Regions from separate parts of the Kineococcus sp. GCM10028916 genome, predicted to be linked through region 1. Evidence: riboswitches for the same ligand, from Rfam matches in the RefSeq annotation. Region 1 holds a riboswitch; the other holds the start of a gene.
The links. Region 1 has a riboswitch for thiamine pyrophosphate ahead of thiM (hydroxyethylthiazole kinase). Riboswitches for the same ligand answer to the same signal wherever they lie in the genome.
Positions count from the first base shown of each region.

Region 1 (9,308 bases):
CACCGACGCCGCGGGTGTCGCGTTCCAGGTGGGGTTCAACCGCCGGTTCGCCCCCGAGTTCGCCGCCGCCCGCGCCGCGATCGACGCGGGCCGCATCGGTCGCCCGCAGCTGCTGCGGTCCCTCACCCGCGACCCGGGCCTGCCGAACCCCGCCGTGGTCCCGGCCTGGGCGGTGTTCGTCCTCACGCTCATCCACGACTTCGACACCCTGCTCTGGCTGAACCCCGGTGCGGAACCGGTCTCCGTCTACGCCGTGGCCGACGCCCTGGTCGCCCCGGACTTCAAGGACGCCGGGTTGCTCGACACCGCGGTCGTCACGATCCGGTTCGACAACGGCGCGATCGCCGTCGCCGAGGCCAACTTCTCGGCCAGCTACGGCTACGACGTCCGGGGTGAGGTCTTCGGGTCCGCGGGGATGCTGAGCATCGGCGAGGGGTCACGATCGGCCCTGCAGGTCCTCGACGCCGATGGCCGGCACAGTTCCACCCCGCGCTCCGACGTCGAACTCTTCGCCGACGCCTACACCGGTGAACTCACCGAGTTCGTCGCGGCCGTCCGCGAGGGCCGCACTCCCTCCGTCACCGGTCGCGACGCCCGGCGTGCGCTGTCGATCGCCCTGTCCTGCATCGCCTCGGTGCGCAGCGGCGGTCCCGTCGACCCGGCCGTCGTGGCCGCGTCGGTGGACGCGAGGACCCGGTGAGCGGCTTCACGCTGGCGGTCTGCGCCGAGATGGTGTTCCGGGACCTGCCCCTGCCGGACCGGGTGCGGACGCTGCACGACGCGGGTTTCGCGGTCGAGATCTGGGACTGGACCACGAAGGACCTGTCCGCGCTCGGTGCCACCGGGGCGCGGTTCACCTCGATGACCGGCTACGTCGACGGGGAACTCGTCGACCCCGACGGTGCGGACCGGCTGCTGGCGAGCGCCGAGCGCTCGATCGCGGCGGCGGAGGCGCTCAGCGGTCAGGGTCGTCCGAACCTCAACCTGCACGGCACCGGCCTGGACGGGAGGGGACTGCCCGTGCGTCCCGTAGTCGAGGTCACGGGGGCCATGTGGCTCGCGGCGCAGCGCACCCTGGTCCGGATCGCGGAACTCGGGGAACGCCACGACGTGGTGTTCACGCTGGAGAACCTCAACGTCGCGGTGGACCACCCGGGGACCCCGTTCGCGTCGGCGGCGGACACCCGCGCGCTCGTCGCGGCGGTCGCCAGTCCGCACCTGCGGATGAACCTGGACCTCTACCACGCCCAGATCGGGGAGGGGAACCTCGTCGAACTCCTGCGGGGCTGCGTGGACCTGATCGGAGAGGTCCAGGTCGCCGACGTCCCGGGCCGGTGCGAGCCGGGGACGGGCGAGATCAACTACCCCGTCGTCGCGGCGGCGCTGGCCGGTGCGGGGTACCGCGGGAGGGTGGGGATGGAGGCGTTCGCCTCGGGGGACAGCCGGGCGGCGGTCGAGGCGTTCCGGAACTCGTTCACGCTGTGAACCCGGCTCCCCGGGTCAGCGGGGTCAGACCGCGTCGAGGGTGAACCAGACGACCTTGCCGATGTCGGCGTCGTCGACGCCCCACCTGCTGGCGGAGGTCTCGAGCATGCTGAGGCCCCGCCCCGAGAGGGCGTCGTCGTCCGGGGCCTGCAGCAGCGGGCGACGGTCGTTGTCGTCGGAGACCTCGACGTGCACGAGGTCGGGGGTGGCGGTGATCCGCACCCGGGTGTCGCTGCGGCCGTGGACGATCGCGTTGGTGACGAGTTCGCTGGTGAGCAGTTCGGCGGTCTCGGCGACGGAGTCGGGCAGACCCGAGCGGTGGCAGCACCGGCGGGCGAGGCGGCGGGCGTCGCGCACCGAGCGCGGATCGGCGGGCAGCACGATCTCCTGGGGGTCCCCGGCGGGGGAGCGCAGGGTGTCGGGGCTCGTGTCGGTCTCGATCCGGACGACGAGCAGCGCGGTGTCGTCGGCGGTCCCGGCCGGTCCGAGGGTTCCCAGCAGGAAGTCCGCCCAGGCGCCGGCGGTCACACCGTCGGGGGCGGCGAGGGCGTCGGCGACGGTCGCGATGCCGTCGTCGAGGTCGCCGTCGCGGCGCTCGACCAGTCCGTCGGTGTAGAGGACCAGGACGTCGCCGGGGACGAGGGTGACGGTGTGCTCGCGCCGCACGGTCGTGGGGTCGAGGCCGAGGAGGAGGTCCCCGCTCGGCCCGAGCCGTTCGACCCGGCCGTCGGGGTGGCGCAGCAGGGGCGGCAGGTGCCCCGCGTTGGCCCAGCGCAGCCGCCGACCGGCGACCCCGTTGACGGGGGCGTCGAGGACGGCGAGCACGGCGGTCGTGAGGGTCTCCAGGCCCAGCCCCGCCATCGCCTGGTCGAGCCGGGCCAGCAGGTTCGCGGGGCGGTCGTCACCGTCGTAGCTGATGCCGCGGACGAGGTTGCGCACCTGGCTCATGGCGGCCGCCGCGGTCTGGTCGTGACCGCTGACGTCGCCGACGACGAGCACCGTGCCGCCGGAGCGGGTGGGGAAGGCGTCGAACCAGTCGCCACCGACCTGCGCCCCGCGGGCGGCGGGCTGGTAGCGCGTCGCCAGCTGAAGCCCTTCGCGCAGCGGCGGCTGGGTCAACAGGCTGCGCTGCAGCGTTTCCGCCATGCGTCGCACGGCCCGGACCTCGTCCTCGGCGACGCGTTCGCTGCCGATCCGCTCGACGGCCTGCGCGCACTGCGCGGTGAAACCCTCCAGGAGTTCCAGTTCGTCCGCGCTGCAGGTGTGGTCCTGCGTCCAGGCCACGGCCAGCGCCCCGAGCACCCCGCCGCCGACGACGAGGGGGAACAGCGCCCAGGCGTCGCGTCCGCTCTGCTCCCGCACCGCGGGCATCACCGGGTGGTAGGCGTCGGCGGTGGCGGCGTCCGGCAGCAGCAGGCGCTCCCCGGTGCGGGCGCTGTGGCAGACCGGGAGCGGGCTGTCGTGCGGGACGTGTTCCCACCGCGCGCGGTAGTCGTCGTCGAACGCGTTGCTGCCGACGAGGCGCCACCCCCCGTCCTCGGCCGGGACGGCGATCCCGCTGCCGTCCGCACCCAGGGTGGTCAGCCCCTGGGAGACGACGCGGACGACGTCGTCGAGGGTTCGCGCAGCGCTGAGGCGGAGCCCCACGTCGGCCAGTGCGGAGACCTCGCGCGAGTCCTGCACCCGGGACCGCAGGGACGACTCGAGCGCCATCCGGAGGGACGACTCCGGCGCCGCGTGGTGCCCGGTGAGTTCCGTCCGTCGGTGCTCCAGCACGTACGCGGTGACGTCCTGAACGCCACCGACCACGACCTGCACCCGCCCGTCGGCGTCCAGGACGGGCGTCGCCGTCAGCGACCACCAGCGTTCGGCCGGTCCGGGCGCGTCCTCGTGCGTGAGGTCGTGCGGGAGGTCGTGGCGCACCAGCGGGACGGTGTCGGGGAGGCGGTGGGTCAGGACCCGTTCGCACAGCTCGGGGAGGCTCCCCGGTCCCGGCGGGAAGACCTCGGACTGCGGACGGCCGACGAGGTCCGCACGATGACGCCCGACCAGGCGCAGGAACTCGTCGGTGGCGTCGAGCACGACCTGCTCGGGGCTGAGGACCACGTAGCCGGCCGGCAGCGCGCGGAAGACCGCGGTCCTGACGGCGTCGGGCACCTGCCCTGCGGAGCGCACGGGGACCTCCTGCCGGCCGGGGACGCAGCGGTGTCATCGAACCACCTGCGACCACCTCGCGCAGGGTTTCTCCCCGACGTTCTCCTCGCCCTTCTCCTCGACGTGGACGCAGAGCACCCCGCCCCCTGGTGGGGGACGGGGTGACGGTGGAGCGTCTGCGGTCAGAAGGCCGCCGGGTCGGTGCCCGCACGGACGCCTTCGCGGGACGGCTGCGCGGCCTGGGCCTGCTGGCGGGCCTGCTCCTGCATCGCCTGCGCGTACTGCTCCTTGACCTGGTCCATGTCCAGGGAGCGGACCTGCTCGATCAGCTGCTCGAGGGCGGGCGCGGGGAGCGAACCGGGCTGTCCGAACACCGGGATGCCGTCGCGGTAGGCGACGAGCGTCGGGATCGAGGTGATGCCGTACCGGGCGGCGAGCTGCTGCTGGTCCTCGGTGTCCACCTTGGTGAAGGTGATGTCCCCGTGGGACTCCGACGCCTTCTCGAAGACGGGGGCGAACTGCTTGCACGGACCGCACCAGTCGGCCCAGAAGTCGATCAGGACGATGCCGTCCTTGACGGTGTCGTCGTGGGTCTCCAGGGTCAGGGCCTGAGTGCTCATGTCTCTCCCAACCACGAGGACCCGTGAAGACTTCCCGCTCCGTCCTCCCCGTCCAGGGCCGTCGGGCACAGTGAGCGGGTGGCCCGCTCCCGTCTGATCCGTCTGCTGGTGACCGTCGTCGCGCTCGGGGTGATCCTCGTCGCGGGCGACCTGGCCGCCCGCAGCTACGCGACCGGACGGTTCGCCGGGGAGCTGCGGAGCGCGTACGACCTGCCCGCCGACCCCACGGTGACCGTGGCGGGCGGGTCGTTCCTGTGGCAGGCGGTGCGGGGACGCTTCGACGACGTCACCGTCGACGTCGGGCAGATGCCCGCGGGGAAGGTGACGCTGCGCGACGTGCGGGTGCGCATCCCCGAGGTCGACGTCCCGCTCGGGGTCCTCGTCGGGGGCTCCGGGACGGTCGACCTGGCGGCCGGCACCGTCCGGGGACAGGTGTCCTACGCCGACCTCGCGCAGCAGGTGTCCCCGGGTGGTCTGCGGGTGGCTCTGGCGCGTGCCGGGGACGCGATCCGGGCGACGACGACGGTCCGCGTCTTCACCCTCGGGGTGGAGCTGGCCGTGACGGTCCGTCCGGAACTCGACGGCGCGTCCGTGACGCTGGACCCGGTGAGCGCCGAGGTGGCGGGGGCGGAGGTGCCCTTGAGCCGGGCGGAACGACTGCTCGAGGCGGCCGGGTTCGGCGGCTGGTCGATCGCGTTGTCCGACGTGCCGCCCCACGTCGACCTCGACGCGTTCCAGGTCGCCGACTCCGGCGTCCTCGTCAGCGGGACCCTCGGGGCGAGCGCGGTGGACGTCGACTGACCCTCGCCCGCCAGGTACTGGTGCACTAGTGTGGCAGTAGTCCACCGCGGAGGGTCCGATGAAGATCACCGATGCCCGGGTCGTCGTCTCGTCGCCGGGACGCAACTACGTCACGCTCGTGCTCGAGACCTCCGACGGTGTCGTCGGGGTCGGCGACGCCACCCTGAACGGCCGGGAACTCGCCGTCGCGTCCTACCTGCGCGACCACGTCTGCCCGCTGCTGATCGGCCGGGACCCGGCCCGCATCGAGGACACCTGGCAGTACCTCTACAAGGGGGCGTACTGGCGGCGGGGACCCGTCGGCATGACCGCGATCGCGGCCGTCGACGTCGCGCTGTGGGACATCAAGGGCAAGGTCGCCGGGTTGCCCGTCTACGAACTCCTCGGCGGCGCGTCCCGCTCGGGGGTCATGGTCTACGGCCACGCCGACGGCCACGACGTCCCCGAACTCCTCGACCGCTTCGCCGAGTACCTCGAGCAGGGGTACAAGGCCGTCCGCATCCAGGCCGCCGTACCGGGGGTCGCCAAGACCTACGGCGTCTCCGTCCACGACGGACGCATCTACGAACCCGCGAACTCCGACCGCCCCGAGGAGGGGTCCTGGGAGAGCTCGGCCTACCTCGACTTCGCCCCGACCGTCTTCGAGGCCGTCCGGGAACGCTTCGGGTTCGGCGTGCACCTGCTGCACGACGTCCACCACCGGTTGACGCCCATCGAGGCCGCGCGCCTCGGCCGCGCGCTGGAACCGTACCGGCCGTTCTGGATCGAGGACGCGACCCCGGCCGAGGACCAGTCGGCGTTCCGCACGATCCGCGCCCACACCACCACCCCGCTCGCGGTGGGGGAGGTCCTGAACTCCATCTGGGACGTCCAGACCCTCATCACCGAACGCCTCATCGACTACGTCCGGATGTCGGTGTCGCACAGCGGGGGGATCTCGCACCTGCGCAAGGTGTACGCCCTCGCGGAGTTGTTCGGCGTCCGTTCCGGCGCGCACGGTGCGGGCGACCTCTCGCCGATCGCGCACGCCGCCGCGCTGCACCTGGACCTGGCCATCCCGAACTTCGGCATCCAGGAGTACATGGGGCACCGGGATCCCGCGGGGGAGGTGTTCCGCTCCACCTACTCCTTCGCGCAGGGGTACATGCACCCCGGGGACGTCCCCGGGATCGGCGTCGAGTTCGACGAGGCGGCGGCGGCGCGGTTCCCCTACGAACCCCGCTACCTGCCGGTGAACCGTCGCCTCGACGGGACCGTCCACGACTGGTGAGCGGCCCTCCCCGCCCTCCGGCCGCCCGGGCCGCGCGGCTCAGCGGTCGTCGGAGAAGAACTCCGGGTGCTCGGCCCGGACGACGGCGATGTCGTCGAACACCTTGCGCAGGTGGCTCCGCAGGGCGGTCGCGGCGGTGTCCGCGTCGTGCGCGGCCACCGCGTCCACGACGGCCTCGTGCTGGTCGATCAGCACGTCCAACTGGTCCGGCAGCGGCAGCGACAACCGGCGGGCCCGGTCCAGGTGGACCTTGGCCCGGCTCACCGAACGCCAGGCCGCGGCGTGCCCCGAGACGGCCAGCAGGCGCAGGTGGAACTCCTCGTCCAGGGCGAAGAACCGGTCGTGCTCGCCCCGGGCCGCGGCGCGGCGCTGGTCCGCCAGGGACCGGCGCAGGTCCTCGACGTCGTCCTCGCCCACCTGCGGGACCGCCTGTTCCAGCGAGGCCAGTTCGAGGGCCTCGCGGACGAACTGCGCCGTGGCGATCTCGCTCTCGCGCAGGGGGGAGACGAACGTCCCGACCTGGGGGACGACGTTCACCAGACCGTCCTCCACGAGGAGGATGAGGCTCTCGCGCACCGGGGTCCGGCTGACCCCCAGCGCGGCCGCGAGCTCGTTCTCGGACAACGGGGTGCCCGGCGGGTACTCCAGTCCGACGATGCGGCGGCGCAGCTCGTCCAGGACCAGCGCGCGAGCTCCCCGCGGACTCCCCGCGCGCTGCGCGAGGCGGGACGTCCGGGCGGGCGGCGGGCTCACGGGACCAGTCTCGCAGGGAGGCCCGATGTGCTCGCCCGGCAGTGCCTCCTGCGGGGTGGTCGTGGCAGGATCGGCGGGTGACGTACACCGCAGACGCTGGACGCTACGAGTCCATGCCCTTCCGCCGCTGCGGCCGCAGCGGGATCGAACTGCCGGCCCTCTCGCTGGGGTTCTGGCACAACTTCGGCGACGACAAGCCGTTCCAGACCCAGCGCGACATCGCCCGCCGCGCCTTCGACCTGGGGATCACCCACTTCGACCTCGCCAACAACTACGGCCCGCCCTACGGCTCGGCGGAGACGAACTTCGGCCGGCTCTTCGCGGAGGACTTCAAGCCCTACCGCGACGAACTGGTGATCTCCTCCAAGGCCGGCTGGGACATGTGGCCCGGCCCCTACGGCGACCACGGTTCCCGCAAGTACCTCACGGCGTCGCTGGACCGGTCGCTGCAGCGGATGGGCCTCGACTACGTCGACGTCTTCTACCACCACCGTCCGGACCCGGACACCCCGCTCGAGGAGACGATGGGGGCGCTCGACGCCATCGTCCGCTCCGGCAAGGCGCTCTACGTCGGGATCTCCTCCTACGGCCCCGAGCGCACCCTGCAGGCCTCGGGGATCCTGCGTGACCTCGGGACCCCGCTGCTGATCCACCAGCCCTCGTACTCGATGTTCAACCGCTGGATCGAGTCCGGGTTGCTCGACGTCCTCGAGGCGGAGGGGGTCGGCTGCATCCCGTTCACCGCGCTGGCGCAGGGTCTGCTGACCAACCGCTACCTCAACGGCATCCCCGAGGGCTCCCGTGCGGCGCAGGGGAAGTCCCTCGACCCCTCGATCCTCAACGACGACACCCTGGCCCGCATCCGCGGCCTGCAGGAGATCGCCGACGGTCGTGGTCAGACCCTCGCCCAGCTCGCGCTGGCCTGGGTCCTGCGCGACCGTCGCGTCACGACGACGCTCATCGGGGCGAGTTCCGTCCAGCAGGTCGAGGACAACGTCGCCGCCGTGTCGAACCTCGAGTTCAGCGACGAGGAACTGAAGGCCATCGACGAGTTCGCCGTCGACTCCGGCGTCGACCTGTGGGCCCAGGCGCGGGCCGGCGGGGAGAGCTGACCCAGCGCTGACCCAGCGTTGACCTTGGCCTGACGGTGCTACTGTCGGCCGCGACACGGGGTGCTCCGCGCAGATCACGGAGCTGAGAACACACCCGTCGAACCTGACGCAGGTAATGCTGACGAAGGGATGTCGCGGCCATGACAGCCGTTGCACCAGAACACGTCCGTCCCGAGCAGATCGTGGCGGCGCGCGCCGCGCTGAGCGAGCGCACCCCGCTCGTGCAGTGCCTCACGAACTCCGTCGTGCAGACGATCACCGCGAACGTCCTGCTGGCGGCCGGTGCCTCCCCGGCCATGGTGGACAACGTCCACGAGTCCGCGGCGTTCGCGCAGCTCGCCTCCGCCGTGCTCGTCAACGTCGGCACCCTCGACGACGGGAAGGCCCGGGCGATGTCGCTGGCGGCGGAGTCCGCCCACCGGAACGGAACCCCCTGGGTCCTCGACCCCGTCGCCGTGGGTGGGCTGGAGTTCCGCACCCGCGTCGCCCGCGAGCTGCTCCAGCACGCCCCGACCGTGGTGCGGGGCAACGCCTCCGAGGTCCTCGGGTTGGCCGGCGCGGGAGCCGGTGGTCGCGGGGTCGACTCCACCGACGGCGTCGAGGAGGCCCTGGTGGCCGCCCGCGAGATCGCCGACCGCACCGGGGGAGCCGTGGCGGTCTCCGGGGTCGTCGACGTCATCGTCCACGGTGGACGCACGGTCCGGGTGAGCGGTGGCCACCCGCTGCTGACCCGCACGACCGGGGCCGGGTGTTCCCTCGGGGCCCTCGTCGCCGCCTACGCCGCCGTCGCCGAGGACCCCCTGGTCGCGGCCGTCGCCGCCCACGTCCACGTCGCCGTCGCCGCGGAACGCGCTGCCGCGCAGGGGGTCGGGCCGGGGACCTTCGCGATCCGCTGGCTGGACGAACTCGACGCCGTCGACGCCGACGCGGTCCGCGACGACCTCGCGCGCTCCGGGCGGATCGCGTGAGACGGGGTTTCGACCCCACGCTCTACCTCGTCACCGACACCGCCCAGTGCGGACCCCGCGGAGTTCCCGCGGTGGTCCGTGCGGCCGTCGCCGGCGGGGTGACCGCCGTGCAGGTGCGGGCCAAGGACGGTGGGGACCGCGAACG
Region 1 is NZ_JBHTFM010000017.1:410,176-419,483, forward strand. It holds gene ACFQ46_RS18445 (Gfo/Idh/MocA family oxidoreductase) at 1-700, shown strand, start outside; gene ACFQ46_RS18450 (TIM barrel protein) at 697-1,485, shown strand; gene ACFQ46_RS18455 (SpoIIE family protein phosphatase) at 1,510-3,660, opposite strand; gene trxA (thioredoxin) at 3,822-4,259, opposite strand; gene ACFQ46_RS18465 (DUF2993 domain-containing protein) at 4,338-5,060, shown strand; gene manD (D-mannonate dehydratase ManD) at 5,119-6,330, shown strand; gene ACFQ46_RS18475 (GntR family transcriptional regulator) at 6,370-7,083, opposite strand; gene mgrA (L-glyceraldehyde 3-phosphate reductase) at 7,161-8,195, shown strand; TPP riboswitch at 8,242-8,342, shown strand; gene thiM (hydroxyethylthiazole kinase) at 8,336-9,163, shown strand; gene thiE (thiamine phosphate synthase) at 9,160-9,308, shown strand, end outside.

Region 2 (9,308 bases), on a different contig from region 1:
ACGCTCGCCGTCGAACGCGGGATCGACCTCACGATCCTCAACCGGGGCAGCGGTCGGCGGGAGGTTCCTGCCGACGCGAAGGTCCTCACGGCCGACGTCCGCGATCCGGCGGCCGTGCGGGAGGTGCTGGGGGACAGCGAGTTCGACGTCGTCGTCGACTTCGTCGCCTTCACCCCCGACCACGTCCGCGCCGACGTCGAGCAGTTCCGCGGCAAGACCGGGCAGTACGTCTTCATCTCCAGCGCGAGCGCCTACCAGAAACCCGTCGCGCACCTCCCGATCACGGAGTCGACGCCGCTGCACAACCCGTTCTGGCAGTACTCCCGCGACAAGATCGCCTGCGAGGAACTGCTGACCCGGGCCTACCGCGAGGAAGGTTTCCCCGCGTTCGTCGTGCGCCCCAGCCACACCTACGACCGGGCGTCCATCCCGCTCGACGACGGCTGGACGGCCATCGACCGGATGCGTCGCGGGAAGCCCGTCGTCGTGCACGGGGACGGCACGTCGACGTGGGTGCTGACCCACCACACCGACCTCGCGAAAGGTCTCGTCCCGCTCCTCGGGGAACCCGCCGTCGTCGGCGACGCGGTGCACATCACCGGTGACGAGGTCCTCACCTGGGACGGGATCGCGCGCCGGCTGGCGACCGCGGCGGGCGTGCCCGAACCCCGGATCGTGCACGTGCCGAGCGACGTCATCGCGCGGGAGGCGCCGGAACAGGGTGCGGGTCTGCTGGGGGACAAGGCGCACTCGGTGGTCTTCGACAACACCAAGCTCAAGCGTCTCGTGCCGGGTTTCGCGGCGACGACGTCGTTCGCGGACGGGGCCCGCGAGATCATCGCCCACCACGACGCGAACCCGGCCCTGCGGGTCGTCGACGACACCGTCGAGACCCGGCAGGACCGGCTCGTGGAACTGTTCGGCTGAGGATCAGTCCTTGAAGGCGTCCTTGACGTGCTCGCCGCGCTGCTTCAGGTCGGCGGCGGCCTGGTCCTTCTGACCCTCGTGGCGCAGGGCGTCGTCGTCCTTCGCCCCGCCGGCCGCTTCCTTCGCCTTGCCGGCGACGTCCTGGGCGGCGTTCTTGATCTTGTCCGCAGCGCTCACGGTTCCTCCTCCAGAACACCGGGGAGGTGACGGATCGGAGATCCGCTCAGGCCCGTTCCCGGTGCGGTCACATCGCAGCACGCGCGTGACGTGACCGCACCCGGGAGGTCAGGAGTTGGCCTTCACCGCTCCGTCGTCGCCCGGGCCGAGACCCGGGGGCAGCTCACCGAAGCTCTTGCGGTACCAGACCGCGGCCTGGCGCTCCACGATCAGGCGGGTGACGCCGATGATCGCGCCGGAGGCCAGCGCCCAGATCAGCGCCTCCTTCCACGCGACGTCCGGGTCCTCCGGGTTGTCCGGCGGCGGCGACTTGGTCACCGCGACCCAGGCCTTCTTCGTGACGCGGCTCGCGACAGCCGTCGCGATGATGCCGGCACCGGGGCCGACCAGCTTCCAGACGATCGAACTCATGGCCCGAACCCTGCCCTACAGCAGGTCCAGGAGCCAGCCCAGGACCGGCGTGAGGGCGGCGGCGCTCGCCCCGAGGACCGCGATCACGACGATCAGGGTCATCAGCCGGACCGCCCGGGAGGGGCCGCCGTCGGGTCCACGCATCATCCGGAGCACCCGGCCATCGTCGCAGCACCCCACCCGTGGTCCCGCGGGGAATCCCGGCGAGATCACGGGCGGGGGTGGGGAGCGGGGGTAGTAGGGTCGTGGGACAACGACAGGGGAGCGCCGGGTGGCGCTGAGAGTGCGGGTTCCCGCAGACCCTCGAACCTGATCCGGGTCACACCGGCGTAGGGAGTCGGGACGTCCTCGACCCGCGGCCACGGTGGCGGCGGGTCCCCCTCCTGGACCACAGGAGGACCACCATGAGCACCACCCTCACCCGCTCGCGCGGGACCGCGCACTGGCGCACCGTCGACCTCGTCACCGCCGCCGTCCTCGGCGTCGCGTTCGGCGTCGTCTTCTGGGGCTGGGACGTGCTGTACCTCGCCATCGAACCGCTGTTCGCGGCGCTGCCGCCGCTCAAGGGCCTCGTCGCCGGGGTCTGGCTGCTGCCCGCCGTCGTCGCAGCCCTCGTGGTCCGCCGCCCGGGCGCCGCGCTGCTCGCCGAGATGGTCGCCGCGACCGTCGAGGCGCTGCTCGGCAACTACTGGGGCATCACGACCCTGGTCTCGGGCGCGATCCAGGGCGTCGGGGTCGAGATCGCCGTCGCGCTGTTCGCCTGGCGCCGCTTCGGACCGCCCGTCGCCGTCCTCGGCGGGATCCTCGCCGGGGTCCTGGAAGGGCTCTTCGAGCAGTTCTACCGCTACGACGGGACCTGGGACCTGGGCTGGCGCCTGTTCTACGTGGGCACCTTCGCCGTCTCCGGCGCCGTCGTCGCCGGCTTCGGCGGCTGGCTGCTGGTGCGGGGACTGGCACGTTCCGGCGCGCTCGGTGCCTTCGCCGCCGGCCGCGAGCACCACGGCCGCGCCCGCGACCGTGGCTGACCTGACCCTGCGCGGCCTGACGGTCACCCCCGCGGGGTCCCGTCGACCCGTGGTGGCCGACGTGGACCTCGACCTCCGGCACGGGGAACGGGTCCTGCTCGTGGGGCCCAGCGGGGCGGGGAAGTCGACCGTCCTGCGGGCGCTCGCGGGACTCCTCGAGGACGACGTCGACGCGAGCGGCGAGGTCCTGCTCGATGGTCAGGCCCCGCGCGCCGGGGAGGTCGGGCTGCTGGTCCAGGACCCCCTCGACGCCGTCGTCGCCGAGCTCGCCGGCCGGGACACCGCGTTCGGGCCCGAGAACGCCGGCTTGGACCGGTCGCTGATCTGGCAGCGGGTGGCCCGCGCCCACGCGGCCGCCCGCTACACCGCCGGTCGCGACCGCGAGGTCGTCACGCTGTCCGGCGGGGAACGCCAACGGCTCGCCCTCGCCGGGACGCTGGCCGCCGACCCCGCCGTGCTGCTGCTGGACGAACCCACCTCGATGCTCGACGCCCCCACCGCCCGGGCCGTGCGCGCCGCGGTGCTCGAGGCCGCCCGCGACCGCGGGCTCGTCGTCGTCGACCACGACCTCGCCGGGTGGGCCCCGCACGTCGACCGCGTCGTCGTCCTCGGCCGCGACGGCCGGGTCCGTGCCGACGGCCCCCCGGACCGGGTCCTCGCCGACCCGGCCCTGCTGGCCGACGGGCTCTGGCTGCCGGGGGCCCCCGCCCCGCAGCCGCTGGACCTCCCGGCCGGGCTGCTCCGCCCGGAGCTGCACGTCGTGGGAGACGTGCTGCGCGGCAACGGGCTGGGACTGGTCCGCCGCCGCCGTGGACTGCGCCCGACCCCACCCGTCGCCGTGCTGCACGACGTGGACGTCACCCTCCGCGCCGGCGTCACGACCCCCCTGACCGGCGACAGCGGGTCGGGGAAGTCCAGCCTGCTGGCCGTTCTCGGCGGGCTCGAACGTCCCACCGGCGACCTCGTCGCCGCGAGCGGGTTCGCCCCCCCGGGACGTCCCGCACCGCACACCTGGCGCTCGCGCGACCTGGCCGCCCGGACCGGGTGGGTCCCGCAGTCCCCGGAGCACTCCTTCCTCGCCACCGACGTCCGGGCCGAGGTCCGGGCGACCCCCCGGGTCCTCGGCCGGGACACCGCCCGGGCCGACGCCCTGCTCGACGTCCTCGGCCTGCACGACCGCGCCGACGTCAACCCCTTCCGGCTCTCCGGGGGCGAACAACGACGACTGGCGCTCGCGGCCGCCCTGGCCGCCGGCCCGGCGCTGCTGCTCGCCGACGAACCGAGCGTCGGGCAGGACCGGGGTACCTGGGCCGTCGTCGCGGGACTGCTCGCGGGCGCGGCCCGGGACGGTGCCGCCGTCGCCGTCAGCACGCACGACGCCGGTCTGGTCCACGCCGTCGCCCCGGGCGCCGGGGTCCACCTCGTCGCCGGTCGCAGCTCACGCGGGGCGGCGGCGGCGTGAAGGACGGAGAAGTCCTCCACAGCGATGTCCACAGGACTGTGCACACACCTGTGGACAAGGTTGTGGGACTGCACCCCGCACCTGTGGACGACGGGGTCCCGCCGACGGCCGCGCAACGTCGCAGCGCCGGTCCCGGGCCTCTCGTGCGGCACTGCGGACCCCTCCCGCTGCTGGCCGTCGGGGTGCTCTGCGCCGTCGGTGCCTTCGCCGTCCAGGAGTGGTGGCAGGCGGCCGGAGCCCTTGCCGTGCAACTGCTCTGCCTCCCGCTCGTCGTCGGTGACCGGCGCGCGTTCCTGGTGCGGTCGTTGCCGCTGCTGGTCGCCGCGGTCTCCGTCGGGTGGTCCACGGTCGTCGCCGGCAGCAGCCCCGAACCCCTGTGGACGGCGTTGACGGCGTCCCTGCGCCTGCTCGTGCTCGTCCTCCCCGGTGCGCTCCTGCTCGGCTGGATCGACCCGGCCGAGGCCGGCGACCACCTCGCCCAGCGGCTCCGGCTACCCGGACGCGTCGTCGTGGCCGTCGTGACCGCCCTCGGTCAGCTCGACACCCTCGCCGCGTCCTGGGCGCAGATCGCCGCCGCCCGCCGGGTCCGCGGGTTCGGCCCCGGACGGGGCCCGCTGTCGCGCCTGCGGTGGTCGGCCTCGACGGCGTTCGGGTTGCTCGTCGACGCGGTGCGGCGGGCGGGACGGACGTCCGTCGCGATGGACGCCCGGGGGTTCGCCGGCGACACGGCGCTGCGTCGCAGCTGGGCGCTGCCCGCTCCCTGGCGACGCGCGGACACCGTCCTGCTGCTCGTCGGGGTGGTCGTCGCCGCCCTGCCGCTGGTGCTCCGGCTGGCGGGGGGAGCGTTCGTCGCGTCGGTGGGCTGAGCCTCAGGTGAGGTCCCACAGGTCGGCGAGCATCCCGCCGTCGGGGGTGTGTCGCTGCGGCGCGGGGGAGTCGAGGACGACCAGCAGTTGCCCGCCGGTCCCGGTGACGTCGGCGGGGAGGAGGGTGATCCCCTCGGGGTGGTCCTCACCCTGGCCGTGCGGGAGGTCCAGGACCACCGGGAGCTCCGCGGCCCGGACGACGTCGGCGGCCTCGGTGACGCACCCGCCGACCCAGCGGTGCACGCGCACCGGCCCCGAGAGACCCATCGAGGGGCCGCTGAGCACGAGCAGGTCGTCCCCGTCCGGGCAGAGGTCGCGGATGCCGAGGCCCCGCAGGTCGAGCAGGTGCAGCCGGTAGGTCGCGCCGTCCGCGAACTCCTCGAGGACGAGGCGGCCCGGGTTCCTGCGGTGGGTGCGGGGGCGCAGTTCCAGCAGGACCGCCCAGCCGCGCAGCACCGGCCCGCGCAGACCGACCCAGAGCCGGTCGCCGTCGGGGGAGTGGTGGACGGCGATGCCCTCGACGTCGAGGCCGTTGTCCTTCGAGGGGATCGCGAGGAACGGGGCGATGAGGTCGTCGTCGGCGAGGTGGGTGCTCAGGTCGTCGTCGTGGGCCCCGAGGACGGCCGCGGTGCGGGTCTCGCCGTCGACGTCGACCTCGCGGGCGGGGAGGCCGGTCGCCGGGTCGATCGGTAGCCGGACGAGGACGAACCGGTTGGGTTCGCGCACGACCCGGCCGAGGCGCCGGCGGGCCTTGTCGTCGGGGTCGTGGTCGCGGATCCGCTTGCGCTTCAGGCTGTGCGAACCGACGGCCCACAGCCAGGGACCGCTGCGGGCCAGGCCCTCGACGTCGGCCTCCTCGTCGTGCGGTCCGGGCAGGTCGACGAGCTCGGCCAGGGGAACGCTGACCTGACGGTCGTAGCCCTGGACCCGACCGTCCTCGACGACGGCCGTCAGCCGTTCGACCGTGGCGGTCTCGTCGCCCGCCACCCAGAGGTGGGGGCCGTCGGCGCGGACGGCGGAGAGGTTCACGTGGGTCATCCCGGCCCTCGACGCCTCGTCGAAGTGCAGGGGCAGCCGGCGCACGGGTTCCACGTCCTGAGAGCGAACGGCTCCCCTCCCGAGTTCCCCCGGGTTCCCCCGTCGGGAACAAGACCCCCTCCTCGCGAGTTGAGCCCATCAGACTCAAGTTGCCGACGTTCCGGCTTGACAGATCCGGGGCGCTGGGCAAACTTGAGTGGAGAACGCTCAACACTCACCAAGCGCAGGAAGAGGGCCTCAAGCCATGGCACGTGCGGTCGGCATCGACCTCGGGACCACCAACTCCGTCGTCTCCGTCCTGGAGGGCGGCGAACCGACGGTCATCGCGAACGCCGAGGGTGGGCGCACCACGCCCTCCGTCGTCGCCTTCGCCAAGAACGGTGAGGTGCTGGTCGGCGAGATCGCCAAGCGCCAGGCCGTCACCAACATCGACCGCACCGTCCGCTCGGTCAAGCGTGAGGTCGGCACCAACTGGACGACCACGATCGACGACAAGAAGTACACCCCGCAGGAGATCAGCGCCCGCGTGCTGCAGAAGCTCAAGCGCGACGCGGAGAGCTACCTCGGCGAGGCCGTCACCGACGCCGTCATCACCGTCCCCGCGTACTTCAACGACGCGCAGCGCCAGGCCACCAAGGAGGCCGGTGAGATCGCGGGCCTCAACGTCCTGCGCATCATCAACGAGCCCACCGCCGCCGCTCTCGCCTACGGGCTCGAGAAGGGCAAGGAGGACGAGCTCATCCTCGTCTTCGACCTCGGTGGCGGCACCTTCGACGTCTCCCTCCTCGAGGTCGGCAAGGACGAGGACGGGTTCTCCACCATCCAGGTCCGCGCCACCTCCGGTGACAACCACCTCGGTGGGGACGACTGGGACCAGCGCGTCGTCGACCACCTGCTCAAGAAGGTCTCCAGCGCCTACGGCATCGACCTGTCCAAGGACAAGATCGCGATGCAGCGTCTGCGCGAGTCCGCCGAGCAGGCCAAGAAGGAACTCTCGACGGCCACCAGCACCGGCATCTCCCTGCAGTACCTCTCGATGAGCGAGAACGGCCCCGTCCACCTGGACGAGACGCTGACCCGCGCCCAGTTCGAGCAGATGACCCAGGACCTGCTGGACCGCACCAAGAAGCCGTTCCACGACGTCATCAAGGACGCCGACGTCAAGCTCGCCGACATCCACCACGTCGTGCTCGTCGGTGGTTCCACCCGCATGCCGGCCGTGACCAACGCCGTCAAGGAACTGCTCGGCGGCAAGGAGCCCAACAAGGGCGTCAACCCGGACGAGGTCGTCGCCATCGGCGCCGCGCTGCAGGCCGGTGTCCTCAAGGGCGAGCGCAAGGACGTCCTGCTCATCGACGTCACCCCGCTCTCCCTGGGCATCGAGACCAAGGGCGGGATCATGACCAAGCTCATCGAGCGCAACACCGCGATCCCGACCAAGCGCTCCGAGGTGTTCACCACCGCCGACGACAACCAGCCCTCGGTCCTCATCCAGGTGTTCCAGGGTGAGCGCGAACTGGCCCGCGACAACAAGCCGCTCGGCACGTTCGAGCTGACCGGCATCGCCCCCGCCCCGCGCGGTGTGCCGCAGGTCGAGGTCACCTTCGACATCGACGCCAACGGCATCGTGCACGTGAACGCGAAGGACCGCGGCACGGGCAAGGAGCAGTCGATGACCATCTCCGGCGGCAGCGCGCTGTCGAAGGAGGACATCGACCGCATGGTCAAGGACGCCGAGGCGCACGCGAACGAGGACAAGCAGCGCCGCGAGGAGGCCGAGGCCCGCAACCAGGCCGAGGGTCTCGTCTACCAGACCGAGAAGTTCGTCGCGGACAACTCCGACAAGCTCCCCGAGGACGGCAAGGCGAAGGTCGAAGCCGCTGTGGCGGAACTGAAGACCGCCCTCGCCGGCACCGACGCGGCCGAGATCAAGGCCAAGTCCGACGTCGTCGCGCAGGCCTCGCAGGAACTCGGCTCCGCGATGTACGCGGCCGCCCAGTCCGAGGGTTCCGCCGACGCGGGCGCCTCCGCCCAGGGGTCGTCGTCCTCCAACGACGAGGACGTGGTGGACGCCGAGGTCGTCGACGACGAGAAGGACAAGTGATGGCGGAGGACCACCCGCAGGACGAACCCGTCGTGGTCCGCGACAACCGCAGGCTCGACCCGGAGACGGGTGAGGTCCGGGGCGCACCCGCGGCCGGACCCGCTCCGGCCGCGCCCACCGTGGGCGGCCCGAACGACGGCGCGGCCGAGGCCGACCTCGACGCGGCGCAGGGCCTCGCCGCCCAGCGGCTCGACGAGCTCCAGCGGCTGAACGCGGAGTACGCGAACTACCGCAAGCGCGTCGAACGCGACCGCGACGTCGCCAAGAACACGGCGCTCGCGGGCGTGGCCGAGTCGCTGCTGCCGGTCCTCGACGACGTCCACCTCGCGCGGCAGCACGGCGACCTCACCGGTCCGTTCGTCGCCATCGCCGACAAGCTCGAGGCGACGCTCACGCGTTTCGGCCTCGAGCGCTACGGCGAGGCCGGGGAACCGTTCGACCCGGCCGTCCACGAGGCGCTCATGCACAGCCACTCCGACGAGTACGAGGTCGCGACGTGCGTCCAGATCCTCCAGCCGGGGTACCGGTTCGCGGAACGGGTGCTGCGTCCGGCCCGCGTCGCGGTGGCCGACCCGCAGGGATGAACTCGACCAGGTCTGAGGAGGGGGGACGTTCGTGAGCATGCAGGACTGGGCGGAGAAGGACTTCTACGCCGTTCTCGGCGTCGCCCACGACGCGGACACGGCAGAGATCAAGAAGGCCTACCGCAAGAAGGCCCGGACGCTGCACCCGGACGCCAACCCGGGGGACGCGGCCGCCGAGGCGAGGTTCAAGGAGGTCGGGGAGGCGTACGCGATCCTCTCCGACCCCGAGCAGCGCCGGCAGTACGACGGTGTCCGCGCGATGGTCGGCGGCGGGGCCAGGTTCTCCTCCGGGGGTTCCGGGCCCGGCGCGGCCGGTGGCGGCGCGGGGTTCGAGGACCTCCTCGGCGGCCTGTTCAACCAGGGCGGCGGGCGTGCCCCCGGCGGGGTGCGCTTCGGCACCCCCGGTGGGGGTTCCGCGGGTGGTTTCGAGGACCTGCTCGGGGGGTTGTTCGGTCAGGGCGGTGGTGCGGGTTTCCCGGGCGGTCAGGCTCCGCCGCAGCGCGGTCAGGACCTCGAGGCCTCGGCCCGGGTGTCCTTCCGCGACGCCCTCGACGGCAAGACCGTGTCGCTGCGGGTCCCCGACCCGCGCGGCGGCCCGGCCCGCAACGTCAACGTCCGGTTGCCCCAGGGCGTCCGGGACGGGCAGAAGGTCCGCCTGCGCGGCAAGGGGATGCCCGGCCCCGGCGGGACGGCGGGCGACCTGCTGGTCGCCGT
Region 2 is NZ_JBHTFM010000020.1:14,947-24,254, reverse strand. It holds gene ACFQ46_RS20685 (NAD-dependent epimerase/dehydratase family protein) at 1-927, shown strand, start outside; gene ACFQ46_RS20680 (CsbD family protein) at 931-1,104, opposite strand; gene ACFQ46_RS20675 (DUF4235 domain-containing protein) at 1,213-1,515, opposite strand; gene ACFQ46_RS20670 (hypothetical protein) at 1,531-1,662, opposite strand; TPP riboswitch at 1,764-1,868, shown strand; gene ACFQ46_RS20665 (ECF transporter S component) at 1,920-2,540, shown strand; gene ACFQ46_RS20660 (ATP-binding cassette domain-containing protein) at 2,533-4,002, shown strand; gene ACFQ46_RS20655 (energy-coupling factor transporter transmembrane component T family protein) at 4,086-4,868, shown strand; gene ACFQ46_RS20650 (DUF3616 domain-containing protein) at 4,872-5,960, opposite strand; gene dnaK (molecular chaperone DnaK) at 6,151-8,010, shown strand; gene grpE (nucleotide exchange factor GrpE) at 8,010-8,594, shown strand; gene ACFQ46_RS20635 (DnaJ C-terminal domain-containing protein) at 8,626-9,308, shown strand, end outside.
Region 2: it holds a riboswitch for thiamine pyrophosphate, as region 1 does, so the genes downstream of both, ACFQ46_RS20665 (ECF transporter S component) here and thiM (hydroxyethylthiazole kinase) in region 1, are expected to answer to the same signal.